2 regions of the Paeniglutamicibacter sp. GQ140 genome follow, and region 1 is predicted to be linked to the other one. Evidence: riboswitches for the same ligand, from Rfam matches in the RefSeq annotation. Region 1 holds a riboswitch; the other holds the start of a gene.
What was found. Region 1 has a riboswitch for S-adenosylmethionine ahead of AC6CHY_RS10300 (ABC transporter substrate-binding protein). Riboswitches for the same ligand answer to the same signal wherever they lie in the genome.
Positions count from the first base shown of each region.

Region 1 (12,032 bases):
CCCGGTCTTCGCCAGGATCGCCTCCGGGGCCAGTGAGCGCGACGCCAACCGGACCCTGCCCTTCGAACCGGTTGGCTGGCTGAACCGGGTGCGGTTCGGGGCGCTGCGCATCCCCGTCGCCGAGGGCGGCTACGGTGCCAGCGTGTCCGACTTGTTCCGCCTGCTCATCGAACTGGCAGAAGCCGATTCCCAGGTGGCACATCTGTGGCGCTCGCACATCGGCTTCGTCGAATCCGTGTTGCAGCTGGAAGACGATGCCTTGCGCCACCGCTGGGTCGAGCGCATCGTTGCCGGGCAAATTATCGGCAACGCCTACACCGAGCGCGGCGGAAACCGGCTGGGCACCCTGAACACGACCATTGCCAAGCAGGGCGAGCGCTGGATCCTCAATGGCGAAAAATACTATTGCACCGGCACGATCTACGCGGACTGGGTGGCAGTCGCCGTGGCGCACCCCGCCCGTGCCGGCAGGCAGATCGCCGTGGTTTCCACGCAGCATTCCGGCGTCAAGATCCTTGACGACTGGGACGGATTCGGGCAGCAGCTCACCGGCACCGGCTCAACCACGTTCGAGAATGTCCCGGTGGACACGATCCTTCCCGACGAGCAGCAGGTCAACGACCCGGAATCCGCCATCTTCCAATTGGTGCTACTCGGGGTCCAGGCGGGAATCACGCGCGCCGTGCTCAACGACATGCGCTCCTCGGTCCAGGCCCGCACCCGAAGCTTCAGCACCGGGACCGGTGTTCCGGTGCGCGAAGAACCCCAGGTACTGCAATTGGTCGGCGAGGTCTCCGGCACCGCATTCGCGGTCGACTCCATCGTCCTGGCCGCCGTGGCGGAGATCGAGGTCGCGCTGGCCGATGTATCGCTCAGCCCGGCCGAGCGGTTCGCGGTGTGTGAACTCGCCGCGGACAGGGCCCAGGCGGTCGTCCAGCCGCTGGTGCTCTCCGCGGCGACCAAGCTCTTTGACGGACTGGGTGCCTCGGCAACCGCCAAGGGATGCAACCTGGACCGGCACTGGCGCAACGCGCGCACCGTTGCCACCCACAACCCCGCGATCTACAAGTCTCGCATCATCGGCGACTACGAGGTCAACGGCACGGCGCCCCAGCAGCTCAACGCCATCGGCGACGTGGGTGCCACCCAGGGAACCGGCATCCCGTAGAACAACACGAGCCCCACATCAACTTGATCCGCACAACACCGGATCCGCAACTCCCAACACCTCGCGAAGGATAAACATGAGCACGACTCCCGCCCCACGCCAGATCCGCTTCAACGCCTTCGACATGAACTGCGTCGGACACCAGTCCCCGGGACTGTGGAAGCACCCCAAGGACCAGTCCGCCAGCTACAAGGACCTATCCTACTGGACCAACCTGGCCAAGACCCTGGAAAAGGGCAAGTTCGACGGCATCTTCATCGCCGACGTGCTGGGCACCTACGACGTCTTCGGCGGCTCCAACGAGGTGCCGCTGCGCACCGGCGCCCAGGTCCCGGTCAACGACCCGCTCATGCTTGTCTCCGCGATGGCCGCCGTGACCGAGAACCTCGGCTTCGGCGTCACCGCCAGCACCTCCTACGAACACCCGTACCCTTTCTCCCGCCGCCTGGCGACCCTTGACCACCTGACCAAGGGCCGCATCGGCTGGAACGTCGTGACCGGCTACCTGCCCTCCGCCGCCCGGAACATGGGCCAGGAAGACCAGCTTGAGCACGACGAGCGCTACAACCACGCCGACGAATACCTCGAGGTCGTGTACAAGCTGCTCGAGGGTTCCTGGGAAGAAGACGCCGTGGTTCGCGACGCCGAGCGCGGTGTCTTCACCGACCCGGCCAAGGTCCACGAGATCAACCATGAGGGCAAGTACTTCAAGGTCCCGGGCATCGCCATCACCGAGCCCAGCCCGCAGCGCACCCCGGTGATCTTCCAGGCCGGAACCTCCTCGCGCGGCATGCAGTTCGCCGCGGCAAATGCCGAGGCAGTCTTCGTCACTTGCCCCACCAAGGACATGCTCAAGGCCACGGTCACCAAGATCCGCGACGCCGCCGAGGCGGCCGGCCGTGGACGCCACGACGTGCGCATCTACACCATGCAGACCATCATCACGGACGTGGATTCCGCCGCCGCGCAGGCCAAGTTCGAGGACTACAAGTCCTACGCCGACATCGACGGCGCCCTTGCGCTGATCTCCGGCTGGATGGGCGTGGACCTGTCGACCTACGGCCCGGACGACGTTATCGGCGACAACGTGAAGTCCAACGCCATCCAGTCCACCGTGTCGATGTTCCAGCAGGCCAGCGGCGATTCGGGCAACCCGTGGACGATCCGCCAGCTGGCCGAGTGGGTGGGCGTTGGCGGCTTCGGACCGATCACCGTCGGCTCGCCGACCGAGGTCGCCGACAAGCTCATCGAGTGGGTCGAGGACACCGACGTGGACGGGTTCAACCTGGCCTACGCCATCACCCCGGGCACCTTTGAGGACATCGTGGAGTTCATCGTTCCCGAGCTGCAGGCACGCGGCGCCTACCCGACCGAATACGTCGAGGGCACGCTGCGCAACAAGCTCTTCGGCAAGGGCGACCGCGTCCAGGACTCCCACCGCGCGGCGAACTACCGGTTCTCGAACGCCGAGGTCAAGTAGCCGGGAGTAACTCCCGCACGAGTTTCGGGCGGCGGCGCACCATGAGGTGCGCCGCCGCCCGGGCCGTTTAAGGGGCCGTGAACGTTCGGGACGGCCGGCAGCCTGAGACCAGGAAAGAGAGTCAGCCGCCATTTGCCCAGTCGATGAGTTCCGGGGCATGAATTTGTGCACATTATCAACATGACGCCCCGGTGAAGCAAGGCCAGGTTGTTTTTCGCTTCACGTTCTGACTTATGACGCTTCGTGAAGCAAATCCGGCCCCAAAGCCGATCCGTGCGTCGATTTATTTCACGGCGAACCCTTTTATGTTGGTTGTATCGAAGATCCTGCGACACACTTGAATTGTTCGACGCTGGAAACCAACCAACACGAGCACACACCATCCAGAGCGGCTGAGAGACCTGGCTCGTTGACGCCGCAGCAACCACTCCCCTCATGGGGATCCGGTGCTACCGCCAGGACCGATGGAGATAGCCAAACTCTGCGCGGTCCGCCGAATGCTGTCATGTCTTGGACAGGTATTCGACTGATTAGCCATGTCGCGGCGTTCCTCGGGTGAACCGAGAAGGAATGAATCATGGGCAACACCAAACCACCTGCGAAGCGACGCCTTCGCGCCGGCCTCGGCGTCAAGATCCTTACCGTGCTTTCCGTGGCCACGCTGGCACTCAGCGCCTGCGGATCGGGAACCCAAACAGCGGGAAATGCAGCCGACCCGGTAAGCAACGATCCCGTCCAGGGCGGAACCTTCGTGTATGCGGAAGTAACCCCGATCAACAACTGGCAGACCCAAGCCGCACGCTTCTACGAGAAGGCCAATGTGCTCAATAGCGTGTTGGACCGACTGACCTATTTCGACGCGGCAACCGGAAAGCTCGTTGGCTGGATAGCGTCGGATTTCACCGCCAACAAGAACCAGACCGAGTTCACCTTCACCATTCGTGACGGCGTGAGTTTCTCGGACGGAACGGCGCTCGATGCCAAGGCCGTCAAGGAAAACCTGGACGCCCTGGGCAAGGGCATCAAGAGCGCACAGATCGCACCCAACGTCGACTTCGCCGCCTTCAAGTCCGCCGAGGTCGTAGGAAAAAACCAGGTCAAGGTCACGCTCAAGACCCCCGACGCCAACTTCCTGCGTGCCACATCGTCGGTCACCTCGGGCCTGGTTTCCCCTGAAACCTTGACGTTGGACAATGCCGGCCAGTCGGCCATCGCCAACATCGTCGGCTCCGGACCGTTCGTCTTCGAATCCGAGAAGACCGATGAAGAAGTCACCTTCGCCAAGCGCGCGGATTACAAGTGGGCGCCTGAATCAGCGGCAAACCAGGGCGCCGCATACCTGGACAAGCTCGTGGTGAAGTACCTGCCCGAGGTGGCGCACCGTGCCGGAGCGGTCCAAACCGGCCAGGTCGACCTGGTCCGGGGACTTCAGCCCGTGGACGAGCAAACCCTCGCGGGCAGCGGCGACCAGGTGCTGCCGGCCAAGGGAATTGACCTGACCACCAACATGGCGGCAGTGCGCATCGGCAGTGGCAAGCTCGCCGACACCAAGGTGCGTCAGGCGCTCCAGGTCGGCATCGACCGCCAATCCATCAAGGACACGGTGCTGTCGGACAGCTACGTCATCGCCGACTCCGTGCTGAACCACGCGGCCCCCGGGTTCATCGACCTGTCCGCGGATCTGGGCTACAACCCGGAGAAATCCAAGGCGTTGCTCGACGAGGCAGGCTGGGTTGTCGGAGCCGACGGAGTACGCGAAAAGGGTGGGCAGAAGCTGGAAATCACCATCACCAGCTCCAACAACTCCGTGGTCATCAAACCGGCCTTTGAACTCATCGAGCAGCAATGGCGGGAAATCGGCGTCAAGCTCATCAACCGTGCGGCCGACAACACGTTCCTGACCACGGCCATGATCGATCCCAACATCGAGTTCTTCGGAACCCGCCAATTTGCCTACGGCGGACTGGGACCGGTCTTCGGCCCGGAAAACAACACCCAGACCCTGAACGCCGACAGCGAGCTCAACGCGCTGTTCGCCAAGGAACGTTCGGCCACCAGCGAGGCGGAGCACAAGGAACTGGTTGCCGAGGAACAGCGCCAGCTGGTCAGCGAAAAGGCGCTGTCCCTGGTCCTTTGGGACGAAGTCCAGGTCTACGGCGGCAACTCGGATGCGCACGTGGAATTCACCTCCGGCACCGCCCCGATTTTCCAGGGCGCCTGGAAGACCGGAAAGTAGCAACCCCATGGCCGCTTACATCGCGCGACGCATCGGACAAGCTTTGCTGGTCATTTGGCTTGCCTACACCCTGGTCTTCCTGGCCGTGCAGCTGCTCCCGAATGACCCAGTGACGATCTTCCTGTCAGCGGATGCTGCGGCCAATCCGGAAACCATCGCGGCCATGAAGGCGCAATACGGATACGACCAGCCGCTGTTGATTCAGTATTTCAGCCAATTGGCCGGTCTCTTCCGGGGTGATTTCGGGTATTCGCTGGCCTCGGGCCAGCCCGTTGCAGAACGCATCGGTGCAGTGGCCGGGTCGACCTTGGTGCTGGCTTCCAGTGCCTTCGTGACTGCCGTGGTGTTTGCGGTTCTGCTGGTCGCTTCGGCCACGTTGGCACGTCGGACGTGGTTGAAGCGGCTCATCATCAACCTGCCGCCGCTCTTCGCGGCAGTTCCCGTGTTCTGGCTGGGCCTGGTGCTCCTGCAGCTGCTCTCCATCCAACTCGGAGTCATGTCGCTTTTCCCGGATGGTTCGTTCGCCTCGATTGCCGTCCCCGTCCTGGTCCTGGCCGTCCACGTCTCTGCCCCGATTGCCCAGGTGCTGCTCAAGAGTGTGGACAACGTTTACGCCCAGCCATTCGTGGACGTGTTGCGTGCCAAGGGCGCTTCGCCGTCATGGATTTTCTTTCGCCACACCCTCAAAAACGCTGCGGCACCGGCCATGACCATCAGCGGGATAACCGTGGGAACGCTGTTGGCCGGCTCGGTCATCACCGAGACGGTGTTTGCCCGGTCCGGCCTGGGCCAGGTGGTGCTTCAGTCGGTCACCGCGCAGGACGTGGCGCTGGTCCAGGGACTCGTGCTGATCACCGCCACGGCCTTCGTTGTCGTGAACCTGGTTGTTGACCTGCTTTACCCGCTATTGGATCCACGGATCCTCAAGAGTGGAACGCACGGGGCACCGCGCGCACTCGTGGCCTAGGAACGAACGGAGAAGAATCCATGAGCATCAAGCTAGAGGAACCGTTGACGAAGGTTGCCGTGCAGCAGTCCGCCCCGGCCGGCACTCTTGCGCCGGTGGAGATCGTGCCATCTTCCAAGAAGAAATCGGGAGCGCTTAGTTCGCCCGTATTCTGGCTGACCTGCGCCCCGCTGATCATGGTCCTGGGGTGGGCGTTGGTCCCTTCGCTGTTTAGCGGACTGGACCCCATTAGCGGCGTCCCGGCCGAGAAATTCCAGGCGCCCGGGTTCGCCCACTGGTTTGGCACCGACCACTTGGGCCGCGACGTGTTTGCCCGGGTGGTTCACGGCACCAGCCAAACGCTGTTGACCGCGGGACTGGCGGTGACGATCGGGCTCGTCGCGGGGACCGGGCTGGGGCTGCTGGCGGCAACCGCAGGCCGGGCGGCCGACGCCGTCACCATGCGCCTGATCGATGTCTTGCTCGCTGTCCCGGGCTTCCTGGTCTCGCTGATCATCGTCACGGCATTTGCCCCCGGTCCGATTTCCCTGGGAATCGGCGTGGGCATCGCCTCCATTGCGTCGTTTGCACGCGTGGTGCGTTCCGAGGTCCTGCGCGTTCGCAGCCTGGACTACGTGGAAGCCGCCTTCATGAACGGCGGCACGTATTGGTCTGTCGTTTTCAAGCACATCCTGCCCAACTCCTGCGGCCCCGTTCTGGCCCTTCTGGCGGTGGACCTCGGCGTGGCGATCCTCGCGATTTCGGGCCTCGGCTTCCTCGGATTCGGCTCTCCGCCTCCGACCCCTGAATGGGGTCTGCTCATTTCCGAGGGACGGCAGTACCTCGCTTCGGCATGGTGGCTCACGACCCTGCCGGGCGTGGTCATCGTCGTCGTGGTCATCCTGCTCGCCGGTCTTGGCCGACAGCTTCACAAGATCTTCCGTTTCTAGTCAGGGGAACAGCATGAGCACCATCGACTCGGCACCCACATTGCTGGACATTCGTGGGCTAAGCATTCAATACGGCACCGGCGATGAATCGGTCATCGCCGCAGACCACCTCGACATCGCGCTCAAGACCGGCGAAATCGTTGCACTGGTTGGCGAATCCGGCTCCGGCAAGTCCACGCTGGCAAAGGCCATCATCGGATTGCTGCCGGAATCGGCAAAGGTCCTGGGCGGAACGATCGACCTTGCCGGCGACAACCTCCTGAACCATTCGGCCAAGGAACTGGAAGCCATCCGCGGACGGCGCATCGGCATGGTGCCGCAGGATCCCGGAGCCTCCCTCGATCCGGTGAAGACCGTGGGGTCCCAGGTATCCGAGGTTTTCCGCCTGCACCCGCAAGGGCGCAAGCGCACCAAGGCAGAGTTGCGCCGGGAAGTCCTCAGGCTGCTGGAACTGGTCGGGATCGATCGCCCGGAACAGCGCCTGGGACAGTACCCTCATGAGCTCTCGGGCGGGCTGAAGCAGCGGGTGCTCATTGCCATAGCCTTTGCCCTGGAACCCGAGCTGCTGATTGCCGATGAGCCAACATCCGCATTGGATGTCACGGTCCAACAGACGGTGCTCGAGGTATTTACCAAGCTCGCCCGGGAACTCGGAACCGCAGTCATTTTTGTGACCCATGACTTGGCCGTGGCCACGGACATCGCCGACCGCATCGTGGTCATGCAGCACGGCCGGATTCGCGAGGATCGCCCGGTGCGTGAAATCCTGCATGCCCCGGAAGATGCCTATACCCAGATGCTGCTTACCGAGGCCACTGCCACGGGCAAGGGCGCACAAACCACCGGGCCTGAAGGCGCCATCGAGTTGCCGGCCATTGAGGTCCGTGGCCTGACAAAGATCTATGGCAACGGAAAAGCTGAACGAGCAGCGGTGGACAACGTTTCCTTCGCAGTCCGCCCCGGAACCACTTTCTCATTGGTCGGGGAGTCCGGCTCCGGAAAATCCACGACCGCGCGCATGGTCATGCGCCTGCTTGAGCCCAGCGCCGGGACGGTAAAGATCCACGGACAAGATGTCACCCACGTGCGCGGAGCCGGCAAGCGCGACCTCTGGCGCAGCCTGCAACTGGTGTACCAAAACCCGGATTCGGCACTGGATCCGCGTTATTCGGTGTCCCGGATCATCAGCGAACCGCTGGAGAACTACAAGGTCGGGTCAAGGAACGAACGCAAGATCAGGGTGGCCGAGCTGTTGGACGCTGTCAACCTGCCCGCGCGCATGGCCTCCCTCGGCGCGAAGGAACTTTCCGGAGGACAACGGCAACGCGTGGCAATCGCCAGGGCCCTGGCCCTCGGCGCCAAGACGTTGGTGCTGGATGAGGCCCTTTCCGCACTCGATGTCTTGACCCAGGCGCAGATTCTGGCGCTGCTGGAAGACCTCCAGGTCAACCAGAGGCTGTCATACCTCTTCATTTCCCACGACCTGCACGTCGTCGAGCGCATTTCACACGACGTGGGAGTCATGCGGCAGGGGACGCTCGTCGAAGTGGGCCCGGCCTCACAGGTCTTCGGGAACCCCGCCAGCGAGTACACCAAATTGCTTTTGGACTCGAACCCCGGACAGCTGCTGCGCGAGATGGCAAACCGCTAAATCCCGCCAACAAACTTTTTGAAACTCATGGACGCAAAGGAAGAAAAATGAGTGCAACGCACGTGCAGGAACGAACCGAAGAAGCCCGTTACGCGGAATTGAGTGCACGCTTTGCACCGGTGTTCGGCCGGATCGCCGAAGGCACCGTGGAGAGGGAAAACAACCATGTGTTGCCCTTCGAACCCGTGAAATGGCTCAAGGAAGCCGGCTTCACCACGCTGCGCGTCCCGGCCGCGCATGGCGGGGACCCGGTCAGCCATGAACATCTCTTCCGGTTGATCGTGGAACTTTCCGCCGCGGATTCCAACGTCGGCCACTTGCTCCGCTCCCACTTCGCCTTTGTCGAAACCATCGCCCTGCAACCGGAGGAATTCCAGCTCCGTTGGTTCCCGCGGGTGCTCGCCGGCGAGATCTTCGGCAACGCGGCCACCGAACGGGGCGGCAATGCGTTGGGCACCACCAACACCAAGCTTCGCGAGGAATCCGGGCAGTGGCTGCTGAACGGGGAAAAGTACTACACAACCGGCTCCATCTTCGCCGACTGGGTGGTTGTCATGGCCAGCACCGAGGGCGTCGAAGGCCGGCAGTACGCCATCGTGCGCGCCGATGACGCACGGGTACGGATCCTTGACGACTGGGATGGCTTTGGCCAGCCGCTGACCGGTACCGGCACCGCAATCTTCGACGATGTTGTGGTCCCGTTCGAAGACATCATCCAGCGCAAGGTCTCCTCCACCCTCGAGCCGGCCTTCTTCCAGATGGCCCTCCTGAGCGTCCTTGCCGGCATCGGGCGTGCGGCACTGGCAGACGCCGCCGAATTGGTGCGCACCCGCACCCGAACCTTCAACACCGGATCAGGTGAACTCTTCCGGAACGACCCGCTGATCCAGGAAAAGGTAGGCCGCATCGCAGCGGCCGTCTACGCGGCGGATTCGATCGTTACTGCCGCCGCCCGCGACCTGGATGCCGCGGTGGACCAGTCCCTGGGCCTGGACCCGACCGCTGCCTTCATCCGCGCGGAAATTGCCGTGCAGCAGGCCCACGTGACGGTCCCGAAGCTGGTGCTGGATGCAACCAGCGAACTCTTCGACGTCACCGGCGCCTCGTCCGTTTCACGCGGAAAATCCCTTGACCGGCACTGGCGCAACGCCCGCACCGTCGCGACCCACAACCCGGTCGCCTTCAAGGCCCGTTCGGTGGGCGACTACTACATCAATGGCACCATTCCCACCGGATTGCACTCGATCGGTGAAGCCACGGACACGAAATCGGAGAGCAAGTAAATGGGTACTTTTGACGTTCGTCCGCGCCTCCTGCTGAGCGCATTCCTGATGAACACCTCCAGCCACATCCTGGGTGGCCAATGGCGCCACCCTAAAGCGCAGCAGCACCGCTTCAATGAGCTGCAACTGTGGGTCGACCTGGCCAAGCAGCTTGAGGACGCCAAATTCGACAACCTGTTCTTTGCCGACGTCGTGGGGCTTTACGGCAACCACGAGGGAGGCTGGGCCTCGATGGTCCGCAAGGGCATGCAGGTTCCGTCCCACGACCCGCTCGTGCTGCTCTCGGCCCTTGCAGCAACCACCAGCGACATCGGACTGGCCATGACCAGTTCCGTGGTGCAGGCCGCTCCGTTCCAGTTTGCGCGCCAGCTCTCCACGCTGGACCACCTTTCCAACGGCCGCGTCGCATGGAACATCGTGACCAGCGTCCTGGAGAACTCGCACCGAAACTTTGGTGCGGCCGGCCTGACCGCCCACGACGACCGCTATGACTGGGCCGAGGAATACGTCGAGGCGACGTACAAGTTGTGGGAAGGTTCCTGGGAGGATGACGCGGTTCTGGCCAACAAGGAAACCGGCGTCTTTGCCGACCCTGCCAAGGTCAACAAGATCCACCACCAGGGAAAACGGTATTCCATCGAGGGCCCGCACCTTGCCTTGCCGAGCCCGCAACGCACGCCGTTCCTGTTCCAGGCCGGATCGTCCGCCCGCGGGCGCCAGTTTGCCGCGGAACATGCGGAGGCAACTTTCCTTTTTGCTCCCCACCCGGAGTATGTGGCCAAGCAGGTGGGCAAGATCCGCGAGCTGGAGGCCGCCGCAGGACGCGCCAAGGGAGACGTCAAGGTCTTTGCAGGCCTGTCATTTGTCGTGGGAAGCACCGAGGCCGAAGCCAAGGCCAAGGAAGCCGACTACGACGAATATCTGGACCTGGATGCGATCATCGCCCACATCGGTGGCGGGATCGGGATCGATCTGGGCGGACTGGACCTGGACACGCCCTTGGGCGACGTCCAGACCGAGGGCGCCCGAGGCGTCCTCGAAGCGGCCATCGCGTCGGTGCCCGGAGGGAAGCCAACCATCGGCGACCTGGCCCGCTACCGAGCCAAGGCCCAGCAGATCGTGGGAACCCCCGAGCAGATCGTTGACGAGATCGAGCGCTGGCAGGACGCCGGAATGGATGGACTCAACATCATGAACCAGGTCCTGCCGGGCTCCTACACGGACTTCATCGACGGAATCCTGCCCGAGTTGCGCGCCCGCGGGCTTGCGCAGACCGAATATGCCCCGGGGTCCCTGCGCGAAAAGGTGTTCGGGCGCGGGGCCCGTCTCGAAGAGACCCACCCGGCGGCGCGCTTCCGCGGGGCCTTCACGGAGTACTCGGCGGCCAACACCGAAGAGGCGCTGGAGCGCGCACTCTAGATTGGCCGGCCACAGGTCGGCACCGACGTGTCGGGGAGTCGAAGGGTCAAATGATGCCTCGTCTCCCCGGGTCCTTGCTCAGCCAACGCGGTTTTCAGGACAAGCCCCGGATTGTGGCGGTAGCGTGTGGGTATGAGCTCCGAACATGGCCAACGCCACGTGAACGACCCGGCAGTGATCCGCCGACTCCTGCAAACCCCTGCACGGTGGGCAGTGGTGGGACTGACCAACAATCCCGGCCGCGTGGCACCGGGGGTCTCACGGTTCCTCCAGGACCAGCTGGGCATGGAGATCGTTCCGGTGTCCCTGAGTGGCGAAAGCGTTCTGGGCAACGACGGGTACAAGCTCCTGGCCGAAATCCCCGGACACATCGACGTCGTGGACTGTTTTGTGAACTCGCAAAAAGTCGGTGACATTGTCGACCAGGCCATTGCCGTCGGTGCTGACGCCGTCTGGCTGCAACTCGGTGTCATCGACGAGGCTGCAGCCAGACGGGCCAAGGACGCCGGGCTGGACGTTGTCATGGACACCTGTCCGAAAATTGAGTACCCCTACCGGTAGACGCTGAACGCCCAAAACTATTTCACCGTCCGGTATGGACGCGGTTCACGACCTGTGGCTAAACTGACCGCATTACAAGCAATACAAATTGGGTGCTGGGGCCCCAATAATTGCTGGGGGTGGTTCGAACTTGGGGTTTGAACTGAACTGACGGATCGGGTGGGACCGATTCGTAAACAGCGCTTATTGCGTGGTTGCCGTGCCCCCTTGGGGTAATTGGGGTAGCTAAAGTGTTCGGCAAAATTGGGGTTAATGCTGCACGGAATCAATTAAGAGGTCGTCGCTTTGCGCGCCGAAACTCCTTTTTGGAAGCCATTTGGAGGAACGGAATTGTCCGT
Region 1 is NZ_JCAXDW010000006.1:53,566-65,597, forward strand. Features, by position in the region: gene AC6CHY_RS10290 (acyl-CoA dehydrogenase family protein) at 1-1,168, shown strand, start outside; gene AC6CHY_RS10295 (LLM class flavin-dependent oxidoreductase) at 1,245-2,648, shown strand; SAM riboswitch class I at 3,025-3,119, shown strand; gene AC6CHY_RS10300 (ABC transporter substrate-binding protein) at 3,226-4,884, shown strand; gene AC6CHY_RS10305 (ABC transporter permease) at 4,892-5,851, shown strand; gene AC6CHY_RS10310 (ABC transporter permease) at 5,872-6,780, shown strand; gene AC6CHY_RS10315 (dipeptide ABC transporter ATP-binding protein) at 6,794-8,431, shown strand; gene AC6CHY_RS10320 (acyl-CoA dehydrogenase family protein) at 8,479-9,714, shown strand; gene AC6CHY_RS10325 (LLM class flavin-dependent oxidoreductase) at 9,715-11,133, shown strand; gene AC6CHY_RS10330 (CoA-binding protein) at 11,266-11,694, shown strand; gene AC6CHY_RS10335 (hypothetical protein) at 11,960-12,032, opposite strand, start outside.

Region 2 (12,032 bases), on a different contig from region 1:
CGCCGGCTGTCGGTCTCCCCCATGGCGGCCGAATCGGTACTCAGCCTCACGGCGAAGTCCATCATGGCGACCTCGGCCTCCTCCAGGCCGGCGGTGTGGTAGTCCCTGGCGATGCGCAGCAGTTCCTGCTCATCGAAGTACTTCAGGGACTTGTTTCCGTGGGCCAGCCGGCAGTGCCGGGACCCGATCCCGAGCGCCGCGGCCAGGGTCACCAGTTCGTATCTGCGCATGCCCAGCGAGCCGGCGATCGACCCCTGCAGGGCCTTCCATGCCTCGAAGGCCTCGGGATTGATGGCCAGCACCTTGGTGTGGCTGGGGACGTACCCCAGGGCCGCCCGGTCGGCGGCATACGCGGCGGCGACGGCGCCCTGCGCCTCGCCCTCGCCGGCGGTGTGGAGAATACTCATGGCGTGGCGCCTCCCGGTTCCCATCGACAGGGATTCGGCCGCGCTTCCATGCCCGTTCTCTTTTCCCTGTTGGCGCGATCCTAGGCCAGTCGGGCCCGCAGGTACATGGGGCCGATGCCCCAAATCTCCGGGCATCCTTGTCCGGTCCCCCACCGTCCGGGGACGGCGGCTGCGGCTATTTCCGCGTCCGGCGCATCCTGCCAAAGGGGATCGAGGCCAGCGCGACGGCCGCAAGCGTCAACAGCGTCCCGGCGATCGTCGCACCGTTGACGACGGCTCCGGGGGCGGGGACGACCACGTCGATGAGCAGCGACCCAACGAGTTGGCCGCAGATCATGCCCAATCCGGTCAGCAGCACGCCCAGGTGCTTGACCAGGAACGCCGAAAGCCCGATGAACACGCATCCCAGCGGGCCGCCCAGGTAGTACCACCACTGGGCGGGCAGGGACTCCGGGAGCCCGACCAGCGGCAGGCGCACCAGCAGCAGGAGCGCGAGCATGAGCCCGCCGACGAAGAAGTTCACCAGCGTTGCCGCCACCGGCGTCCCGTAGGCCTGCGCCTGGACGCCGTTGGCCGCGGATTGGAATCCCATGAGGAAGCCCACCACCAGCGGGATGGCCATCGGCAGCAGCAGGACGGCGATGGACGCGGCCGACCCCATCCTGGGGCTCACGGCCCAGATGACGCCGGCAATGGTCAATCCGGCACCGAGCGCGCGGAGCGTGCTGATGCGCCGCCGCCCGCCGGGCCCGAAGCCGATGCCGTCAACCAACAGGGAACCCAGTGTCTGGCCCGTGACGATGGAGACGGTGAACAGGGCGACGCCCAGCAGTGGCACCGTCAGCGTCTGGGAGATCACCACGAAAGCGCCGACGCAGCCGGCTGCCAGGTACCAGAGGGGGAAACGCCTCTCGCGCAGGGCGCGCGGGATCGCCATGGCCCCGGCGCGCGCACCGGGCAACAGCAGCGAGGCGATGGCCAGCACGATCAGTCCGGAGGTGAAGCTGACCAGCGAGGCGGCCACCGGATCCCCCAGCCGGAGCCCCAGGGCGCCGTTGATCCGGCTCTGGATTGGCATCGCCAACCCGGCCACCACGGCGGTCGCCACATAGAGGGGCGCCAGGGAGCGTTTCTTGCGCAGGGCGGGAGCCGGCGATGAAATCATGATGCCTTCCGTGTCTTCCAGCGTGGTTGCCCGTTGGGTTGCCACGAGGCCACCAGGACCGCCACCAGCGTGACCAGCGTTCCGACGATTTCGTTTGCACCCACCAATTCGGGCGAAATGACCAGGTCCATGACGAGGGAGCCGACCAATTGCCCCGTCACCAGCCCCATGCCCAAAAGCAGTGCCCCCAGCCGGGGAACCAGGGTGACACCCGTGACAACGAAGAGGATGCCCAGCGGCCCGGCAAAGTACATCCACCACAGAGGCGCGTGGGAGAACCCGAATGATTCAATCCGCAGCACGGCCGCCAGTGCCATGGCCAGCAGCAACCCGGCAGCGGCGGCCACGTAGTTGATGGCCGTTGCCGTGGTGGTGGAGCCATAGGCCTTCCCGGCACGGCCATTCATGGATTGCTGGAAGCTGACCAAAAGTCCTGCCCCGGCAGCGACGGCCAGGGCAATAAGGGCCCGGGGCGCTTCGGCCGCCTGCGCTCCCGTACCCCAGGCGGCAATCACCGCGCCAATGACCAATAGCCCCGCGCCGAGGAGTCGGATGCGGGTGACCGGCTGCTTCCCGGCCGGGCTGAACCCAATCATGTCGATGACGATGCTCGACAGGGTCCTGGCACCGACAACCGCGACGGCGAAGAGTGCCAAACCGATGCTGCCCACGCTCATGGCCTGGGCAACCATGTAATACGAGCCGACCAGTCCGGCCAACAGGAACCACCTCGGGATCGTGCGGTCGCGCCACACGGAACCGAATTGCCTCCACCCTGCACGGGCCCCGGGAATCGCCACGCTCGCCACCAGGAGGCAGGCCAGGGACGTGAGCGCGCTGAGAAACGCCGCCGAAAGGTACCCGCCGAGGAACCCCGCGCCCTCGGAGGTGATCAAGGCCTGCAGGGGCATCAGCATCCCGGCCGACGCGGCCAGCGCCAAGGGGACGGCATGTGCTTGCGATTCGGGGCGTGCCACTGATCTCCTTGGGGACGGGTTTCCTACTAGTGCAACCTACTGCGAAGCCCCCAAGGCATGGGCATTATGTCGCCAACAGCACAAAACCTGCCTCACGCCCTCCGCTCGTGCATATGCGGTCGGCCGATGCGCCATGATGGATACATGGCAAATTCCGAAACATTCCCCATCCAAATCCGCGACGAGTCGATTCGACTGGGTCAACTGCTGAAACTGGCATCGTTGGCCGACGACGGATTCCACGCCAAGCAGCTGATCGAGGATGGCCTGGTGCAGGTCAACGGCGAAATCGAGACGCGCCGCGGGGCCCAGATCCGCAATGGCGACACTGTGACGGTCCACGGCGAGACCATCCGCGTGGAGACCGCCTAGCAACTGTCCGCCCCCGGGGCGGGCGCCCGGAATCATGCGTTCCAGGTAACCGCCACGATCCCCTGCACATCATCCAAACTCATGCCCGCATTGCGCGCGGCTGCCACAAGACGTCGAACTTCCCTCAAGGCCGGGGCGTCGAGCAGCTGGCCGGGATTCACGCGAGTACCGTTTGCGCGTCCCGTGCGCACCAGTCCTGCGGCCTCCAGTTCCTTGTAGGCCTTGGCAACGGTTCCAGCGGCAACCCGCAAGTCGCCGGCCAACTGGCGCACCGACGGCAACCGGTCGTCGGCCTCCAGCTCCCCCGATTGGATCAGAGCCGTTATTTGCGCACGGATTTGTTCGGCAGGTCCGCTGGGATGCGATGCGTCCAGGGTGATCATGCAATGGCCCGGGCCGTCGCAGGGAACCGCAGCGGGCGCACAGTTGCCCCCACCCACCCCAGCAATCGCACCAGCAGAACGGCGCCGACAATCAGCAGCAACAACGCGACCACGGCCATGGCCAGCGCCAGCGCTGTCAGCAATGGATCCGCAGTCATGCCGGGCACGCCGCCCCCATCGAAGACCTGGCCCACGACGTAGGGCGCGTTCATTCCGGAACCGTGCAGGGCCGAGGCCGCGAACAGCAGCAAGGGCGCAACCTGGAAGCAGAGCATCGCGCTAAAGCCCGTGCTGACCACGTAGCCGACATTGGTTCGCACCGCATCGTCGAAGGCACGAAGCCGCATCCCGCGCATCCGCGGTCGACGGGCATTGGAGCTCAGTGCCCACAGACCCAGCCCGGATCCCAACATCAGTAGCGCCAGCACCGGGAGTCCGTAGTACCACCCCGGGAACGGCCCAATCGATCCGGCCCCCAGCTGGACTTGGGTCACGACCATGTTTTGGTCAAGTTCCGCACCGCCGGCCGATACGTATGGGAGGTTGCGGAAGCGTCCCCGCTCGTCCGGTCCCGACAGGATCCCTGCAACGACGAGCCCCGCGGCCGATGCCCCGAGCAACACCGCCGGCATCACGATCCCCCAGGCCGGGCCGAACATTCCGGTCGAGCGCGGCGTCAGCTCGGCGCTGGTGTGCAGCGATGATTCCGGGGAGATGTCGGAGAACTCGTGCGGGATGCGCCAGGCCACGAAGACCAGGGAGGCCAGGACCCACATAGCTGCGGGGGCGGCGGCCAGGGGCAGCCCGGCCGCGCCAGGGTATTCAGCGTGAAGGACCAGCGCCGCGACGCCGCCCAAGGCCATCACCGCCAGTGCCACGACGGTGCGTGCCCGCAGGCTGCGCAGCACCCTGCCGGCGTTGGCCCGCTCGATGATGGTGCCGGCGGCGGCAAGCGACAGCAAGTTGGAGCGTTGCTGGGTGAAGATGTTTCGCCTGACAAGCAGGACGATGCCGACCGAAAAGCCGTGGAGCAGCAGTAGGGCGAATCCGTTGACCATGGGGGCTCCCGTTGTTGGAACGGGAGCCAACCAGCCACCCGCTTGTATCAATAAGGCAATACAAACAGGTGGCCGCTTCTTGTGTCAATGGATCGGTACAAAAACCTAGATTTTTGCACCCTTCAGCACGACATGGCTCAGGAACTCGTGCACATGGGACATTTCCTGCGCGTTCACCGAGTGGAACATGTTGGTATAAAGCACCTTGGTGACGTGGACGTCGCTGGTGGCCCAGGCATGCGTGTACTCGATCTTGTCCTGGGTGATGACCGGATCGGCCTGGTCCCTTCCCCAGAACACCGGCTTCCGCATTTCCTTGAGCTTCTCGTCCTGGAAGAAGCCCGCTCCCTCTTCCGGCACCGCAAAACCGGACAGGCCGATGACCGTGGAGATCGCATCGGGCTGGTGCCGCAGCAGGGACGTGGCCACGGCCATGCCCATGGAGAATCCGAGCAGGCTCACCGATGAATGCTGCTTGCTAACCGGCTCAAGCCAGGACCACAGGTCGGCGATGGAGTTCTTGACTGCATCGAAGGAATAATCCAGGTCCTGCATCAGCGGGAACCAGGTGTACCCCGGCCCCAATGATTGCGGGGCCCGAACCGAGACAATCGTGAATTCCTCCGGCAGCATGGGGGCGAGCCCCATGAGGTCCTCTTCGTTGGAGAGGTAGCCGTGCAACAGCACCAGCAGCGGGGTGCCGGCCCGTTCGGATTCCGGGCGCGACCAAATGACAGTGGGGTTCCAACTTGTTTCACTCACCAGACCAGTCAAGCAGAAGTTTGCCGCATTCGGCGATCCGCCAAGTAACCTACGCTTAGGTAACTTACGTATTCTTTGATAAGAATATCTTCGTGAACAACGTCATTGAAACACCTTCCTTAGCTTCAAGCCCTCCGAGCATCGGAAGTCATCCGTGGCGTCGCTATGTCGCCATCGGGGATTCCTTCACGGAGGGCGTCGGCGATGACGACCCCCGCAGCCCCGGGAACTACCGCGGCTGGGCCGACCGGGTTGCCGAACAGCTCAGCCAGGGTGTCGATGATTTCGCCTATGCCAACCTTGCCATTCGGGGACGACTCATCACCCAGATATTTGACGAGCAGGCGGGGCCGGCCCTGGAGTTGAAGCCGGACCTCATCAGCCTGTGCGCCGGCGGCAACGACGTGATTCGCCCGGGCGGGGACCCTGATGCCATCGCCGACAAGCTCGACGCGCTCATGCGGGTACTGGCCACCTCAAATGCCACGATCCTGCTCTTCACCGGTCCCGACATCCGCGATACCCCGGTACTGGGCGGAATCCGGGGCAAGGTTGCCATCTACAACGAAAACGTGCGCACAATCGCTGCCCGTTACGATGCGGTGGTGGCGGACATGTGGTCGCTGCGAGAGCTGCACCAACCGCGCATGTGGGCCGATGACCGCCTGCATTTCTCACCCCTGGGCCACCACACCATCGCGGCAATGGCCCTGGATGCCCTGAACGTCCCGCACCAGCTGCAACAACTTGAACCAAGCGAGTCCGAGATCAAGAACTGGCGCGAGGCCCGCCGCGACGACTTGATCTGGGCACGCACGCACCTGGCCCCGTGGGTGCTGCGCCGCCTGCGCCATCAGTCCTCCGGTGACGGCATCTCGCCGAAGCGACCCCTCGCCATCCCTTTCACCGAGCAGCCGCCCAACGCGTCCCTGGGCAACGGTCCCGCGATCTGATCGGGCGGACCCCAGGTCCCGGCGAATGTCGGTGGCAGTCCCCCGGACATCACGAATGGAAAACGTTTGGTGGAATTCGTCTCGGTTTTTGCCGACGCGTGTTTGACTAGTGTCGAAAGCGAGATCACGACCCAGTTCGCCCCGGCATTCGACACCTTGAGGACGGCAAGCCATCAACGATTCAAGCACCATCACGATTGACGACCTTCCCCCCGAGGTCCTGGGACCCCAGGACTCCGTGGATTTCGGCTATGTCGAACCCGACCCGGATTTCCTGCCCGGCGGAATGGGCGGCGTTTTCGAGGCAATGCCCGTATTCATGGGTATCTTCGCGATTCTGTTTATCGGGATCGTGGCCTTCGTGATCTTCGTCTGGATACGAAACTACAAGGCCAGCAAGAACGCCGGGATGGACATCTTTACGCTGGAAACCGATCTGGCGACGCGTGCCGCCAATTCCCAAATGTTTGCTCCCCGGCAAACCCGCGAACAAAAGTTGGCCGAACTCGAAGGACTTCTGGCCCGGGGCGTCATCACCCGCGATGAGTACACCCAGGCGCGCCTGAAGATCCTGACCGACTAGGTCCGGCACACGAATGGCCCCGGCGGGGAAAGGATCCCCAAACCGGAGCCATGTCCGTTCAGCTACCCGGCGTCGGCCTGCAGTCCGGATTCCCGCGCGAAAATGTGTTCATCCAGGGCATCGCTGAGTTGCTCGATGTCGGTCAGGAAGCCGTCGTGGCCAATCGGCGACGTGATGTAGTGGACCTTGCCGGGAATCGGCAGCAACCCGGCAAGGCGCTCCGACTGCTCGGGCCAGTACAAGCGATCCGAGTCCACGGCGGCCACCAGGACATTCACATTTTCCAGTCGCGCCACGGCCGCTTCGATGGATCCATGGCCCCTGCCGATATCGTGGCTCATGAGCGCCTCGGTCAGCACCAAATAACTGTTGGCGTCGAAGCGGCCCACCAGCTTGCTGGCCTGGTGGTCCAGGTAGCTTTCCACCTGGTACCGGCCGCGGTCCAGCCCGGGGCTGGAGACCGGCAATTCGTCGCCTTGCGGCGCCCGCCCGAAACGGACGTCCAGTTCGGCCGCCGTGCGGTAGGTGATATGGGCAATGCGCCGGGCGATCCCCAGCCCCGCGGAGGGCACGAGTTCGTTCGCGTAGTAGTCGCCCCCGGCGAAATCAGGGTCCAGCCTGATCGCGGCCGTTTGCGCCTGGGCGAAGGCAATCTGCTCGGCCGACGATTCGGCCGAGGCGGCCACGACCACGCAATTCCTCACCCGCTCCGGGAACTCGATGGCCCACTCCAGTGCCCGTGCCCCACCCATGGATCCGCCCAGCACGGTGTGCCACGCGGCGATGCCCAGCTCGTCGGCCAGACGCGCCTCGAGACGCACCGAGTCCTTGATGGTGGTGAAGGGGAACCGCGATCCCCAGGGAACCCCGTCCGGGTCCAGGCTGGCCGGCCCGGTGCTTCCGGAGCAGCCGCCGACCATGTTCGCGGCAACCACGAAGTAGCGATCGGTGTCCACGGTCTTGCCGGGGCCGACGAAGCCGTCCCACCAGCCGGGCTCGGTCGAGGCCCCGCGCGCCACATGGCTGTCCCCGGTCAGGGCATGGGCAATGTAGATCGCGTTTGAGGCGTCGGCGTTCAGCGTTCCCCAGGTTTCGTAGCCCAGCACGATGTCCGGCAGCGTCGCGCCGGTTTCAAAGGTGTAGGCACCGGTGTGCAGGTGCCGCAGGATGCCGTCCGGGGCAAAGTCCAGCCCCGCGGCGGTTTCTGCGTCATATAGGACCACGTTTGTCTCCACACTCACAAGGTGCCCTGCAGCTCGACCTCGGCCGCGGCGGCCACGGCCTCGAAGCCCGCCTGCAGGTCGGCGATGATGTCCACGACGTTTTCGATGCCGACGCTCAACCGGACCAGGCCCGGGGAGACGCCCGCGGCGACCTGCTCCGCCTCGCTAAGCTGCGCATGGGTGGTGGAGGCGGGGTGGATGACCAGGGAGCGCACGTCCCCGAGGTTGGCCACGTGAGAGTGCAGCTCCAGCGCGTCGACGAAGCCCTGGCCGGCCGCGCTTCCGCCCGCAAGCTCGAAGGACACGATGGCCCCGATGCCGCGCGGCCCGTACTTGCGGCCCCGCTCGAACCACTGGCTGGACTCGAGCCCTGCATAAAGCACCCGCTCGACCTGCGGCCGGGCCTCAAGCCACTGGGCGACCTCCACCGCGTTGGCGACGTGGCGCTCCATGCGCAGCGAGAGGGTTTCGAGCCCCTGGGCAATCAGGAACGCGTTGAAGGGGGCAACGGCCGAGCCGAGGTCGCGCAGCAACTGCACGCGAGCCTTGAGCACGTAGGCGAGGTTGGCTCCCAGTGCCCCGTTGACGCCGAGGTCCCGGGCATAGACCAGCCCGTTGTAGGAATCGTCCGGGGTGTTGAAGCCCGGGAACCTTTCCGGGTCGGCGGCGAAGTCGAAATTGCCCGAATCCACGATGACCCCGGCGATCGCGGTGCCGTGCCCGCCAAGGTACTTGGTGGCCGAGTGGATCACGATGTCGGCGCCCCACTCGATGGGACGGATGAGGTACGGGGTGGCCAGGGTGTTGTCGACAATCAGCGGCACCCCGGACTCGTGTGCGATGGCGGAGACGGCCTCGATGTCGAGCACGTCCTGGCGCGGATTGGAGACCACCTCGCCGAAGAATGCCTTGGTGTTGGGCTTGACCGCCGCGCGCCAGCCGTCCAGGTCGTCGGGATCCGCCACGAACGTGACCTCGATGCCGAGCTTGCGCAGCGTGTGCTTGAGCAGGTTCTGCGTCCCGCCATACAGGCTGGGGCTGGCCACGATGTGGTCGCCGGCCTCGGCGAGGTTCAGGATGGCGAAGGTCGTCGCTGCCTGGCCCGAAGCCAGCAGCAGGGCCCCCACGCCACCCTCGAGGCTGGCAATGCGCTGCTCCACGGCGTCCTGCGTCGGGTTGCCGATACGCGTGTAGATGGGTTCCAGCTCGGCGAGGGCAAAGCGGGCGGCCGCGCTCTCGGCACTCGGGAACACAAACGAGCTGGTTTGGTAGATCGGCAGGGCGCGCGCGCCGGTTGCGGCGTCGGGTTCCTGACCCACATGGATCTGACGGGTTTCAAAGGACCAGTTGTTAGACATCTCTTCCCCTTCAAGGATTCGTAGGGGTATGCCCGAAACCGACTCCGGTTGTGGCCGTGTCTTGGCTGGGGGCAATCCCGCGCTTGTCCCACGTCGTTTTGACGCAGGGCCTGGTCTTCACCCGGGGCACCCCACCGCGGCGGAGGGTTGCCGTTCAGCAAGCCGGGGCCTTCTGCTGAAACTCATGACCTTGGCATTAAGTCTGGCCCAGCGCTTCATATGTTCGCAACCACGTCTCAAATTGTGACGATCCGAAGGGCAACCGCACTACCCCGCAGCCGTTTGAACCAAGCAACCACAAAGCAAGTTAGGCAATCCTAAGTCGAGAGCCAGATCACAAAGTGCCATGATAGGCACATGATGAGGTTGGACCATGTAACTTACGCTTGTGGACCCGACGGCCTCGCGGCAACTGCCGCTCGGATCGGCGAGGCCCTTGGACTCGAATCTGTAAAGGGCGGTGTACACCCACGTTTTGGTACGCGCAATGTCATCTTCCCGCTGAAGAATGGCCAGTACCTGGAAGTTGTCGAAGTCTTGAACCACCCGTCGTCGGACAAGGCGCCGTTTGGCCAGGCCGTTCGCGCCCGCTCCGAACTCGGTGGCGGCTGGATGGGCTGGTGCGTCGCGGTTGACGACTTGGCTCCGGCGGAAGAACGCCTGGGCCGGGGCTCGGTTCCGGGAAACCGCAAATTCCCGGATGGGCAGGAACTGACCTGGCGCCAGATCGGCATCAACGGCCTGATCGCCGATCCGCAGGTTCCTTACCTGTTGCGCTGGGACGACGGAACCGAGGAGCTACACCCGTCAAAGGCACTGGAACCAGTTGGCAAGATCTCCTCGATCAGCATTGCCGGCTCCAGCGAACGCGTTGCCGACTGGCTCGGACAGCCCGAGCAGTTGCCCGTTGGCGAGGTTGTCGTCGATTGGCAGGCTCCCAACGGGACACCGGGGATCCTTTCGGTGACCTTCGAAACGCCCAAGGGACAAATCACGCTGTAACCACGCAGCGCGGGGAACCACGATCAAGGTGGGGTTGGCCGGATGATCCGGCTAGCCCCACCTTGCCTCATTTCCGGTCGGTTCCGCCGGCAGCAGCTTGCAGCTCGTCCTTCAGGATTTCGAAGTGCTTCACCATGATGGATCCGATGGCCATGAACAGGCCGCCCACCAGCAAGGCCTGCTGAAGTCGGACTTCCATCCCGAAGACCAGTTCCTCAACCGGCAACATGGTGTCGTAGTACCACTTCCAGATCGGATTTCCGATCACGGCCATGCCCGCACCAACCAACGCGAGGATGAGGCCGAGTCGGAGCATGGTTTTCGAACTCAAGAGTTGGGGCATCGCTGCTTCTCGACTTTCCTGGGGTTTTCCGCATCTGGCCACCTGCCACCGGCCGACATTTCCGAGCCATGGTTCCGGTGGCTAATCCCGCGGCAGTCCTGACTCCGGCTGCTTCGTGCTTCTGACCGAGGCGACGGCCTCTTCCGCTGAGCGAACCACGAAGGATCCGGCCAGCAGGAACAGCCCGCCGAAGAAGGTGCCTTGCTGGATCACGGCGGCCAGCCCACCCACCAGGCCCGTGAGCGGGTGATTGAGGCCGCCGAGGTTGATCAGCCAGTTCAGGAGCGGTGAAACGATGATGTAGAAAACGGCTCCAAGAATGCCCAACACCAGACCAACACGGAACATTTTCTGTGAGCTCAGGGCCCGGGGCATATCCTGCTCCTTGGTTGACGGGTCCAGGCCCCGGCGCCGGAATTCGGTGCGCATTCCCGGTGGTCTGGTTTCCTTGAGCCTAGCAACGTACCCCAAAAGCACAAGTGTTCACGAACAAAGTGATCAAACCGTGTTTTATGAACCAAGACCGATGGCCGTGCCGACCAGCGCGTAACCTACGAACCCGGCGATATCCAACAATGCATGGGCGATCACCAGCGGCATGACCCTGCCCTTTTTCGAGTACACGTAGCCGAAGACCACGCCCATCGCGACGTTCCCGATGAAGGGACCGATCCCCTGATACAGGTGGTAGCTGCCCCGCAGCACGGCGCTGGCGAGGATGATTTGCCACTTGCCCCAGCCCAGGCGCCCGAGTCTCTCGAAGAGGTAGCCGACCACGATCACCTCTTCCAGGATGCCGTGGCGGATCGCGGAGAAGACCAGCACGGGGACCGTCCACCAATAGTCGTCCAGCGCCGCCGGCACGATGATCGTGGTCAACCCGAGGGCACGGCCCGCCGCGTAGACACCAAGCGTTCCGACGCCCATGGCCAGAAATAGGCCGGTTCCCCAGCCCAGGTCCCGAACCGGCCGCGCCAAGTCTAGGCCGAGCCGGGCAAAGGGGCTGCCCCCGGGAATCCTCCAGAGCAGGTAGAGCACCAGCATCACCGGCACCAGGGCGAAGAAGATGTCGAGCAGCTGGTAGGTCAGGTCGAAGTACTGGCGCTGGTTCAGCGAATTGTTCAGCGAAGTGGTCTGCGATCCCAGGGGCGCCCTGGTCATCTTGTCGATGAGGTTCACGATCGCGTAAATGCCCGATTGGCCCAGGGACAAGCCAAGGACGATGAGCAGCTCGATCTTCAATCCGCGGCGCGTCCCGGCTTCCGCCACCGTGCTTTCCAACGCTGCGCTGGATGCGGTGTTCCCCTGCGCTTCTGAGATCATGACGTCGATCCTACGTGTTGATCCTGTGTATCCGCACACCCGTTGGCCTGCAAGGATGGAGGGGTGAGACGAGATGCGCTGCCCCGCGAATACGAGTTGGCGAATGCCCTCTTTCCCGGACCG
Region 2 is NZ_JCAXDW010000003.1:104,960-116,991, reverse strand. Features, by position in the region: gene AC6CHY_RS05410 (carboxymuconolactone decarboxylase family protein) at 1-407, opposite strand, end outside; gene AC6CHY_RS05405 (DMT family transporter) at 583-1,572, opposite strand; gene AC6CHY_RS05400 (DMT family transporter) at 1,569-2,549, opposite strand; gene AC6CHY_RS05395 (RNA-binding S4 domain-containing protein) at 2,694-2,921, shown strand; gene AC6CHY_RS05390 (GntR family transcriptional regulator) at 2,954-3,304, opposite strand; gene AC6CHY_RS05385 (hypothetical protein) at 3,301-4,362, opposite strand; gene AC6CHY_RS05380 (alpha/beta hydrolase) at 4,468-5,124, opposite strand; gene AC6CHY_RS05375 (SGNH/GDSL hydrolase family protein) at 5,217-6,077, shown strand; gene AC6CHY_RS05370 (SHOCT domain-containing protein) at 6,316-6,660, shown strand; gene metX (homoserine O-acetyltransferase MetX) at 6,723-7,883, opposite strand; gene AC6CHY_RS05360 (bifunctional o-acetylhomoserine/o-acetylserine sulfhydrylase) at 7,898-9,241, opposite strand; SAM riboswitch class IV at 9,316-9,431, opposite strand; gene AC6CHY_RS05355 (VOC family protein) at 9,599-10,243, shown strand; gene AC6CHY_RS05350 (hypothetical protein) at 10,311-10,559, opposite strand; gene AC6CHY_RS05345 (hypothetical protein) at 10,668-11,015, opposite strand; gene AC6CHY_RS05340 (CPBP family intramembrane glutamic endopeptidase) at 11,097-11,909, opposite strand; gene AC6CHY_RS05335 (phosphotransferase family protein) at 11,973-12,032, shown strand, end outside.
Region 2: linked by a shared signal. The riboswitch ahead of AC6CHY_RS05360 (bifunctional o-acetylhomoserine/o-acetylserine sulfhydrylase) and the one ahead of AC6CHY_RS10300 (ABC transporter substrate-binding protein) in region 1 are both predicted to bind S-adenosylmethionine.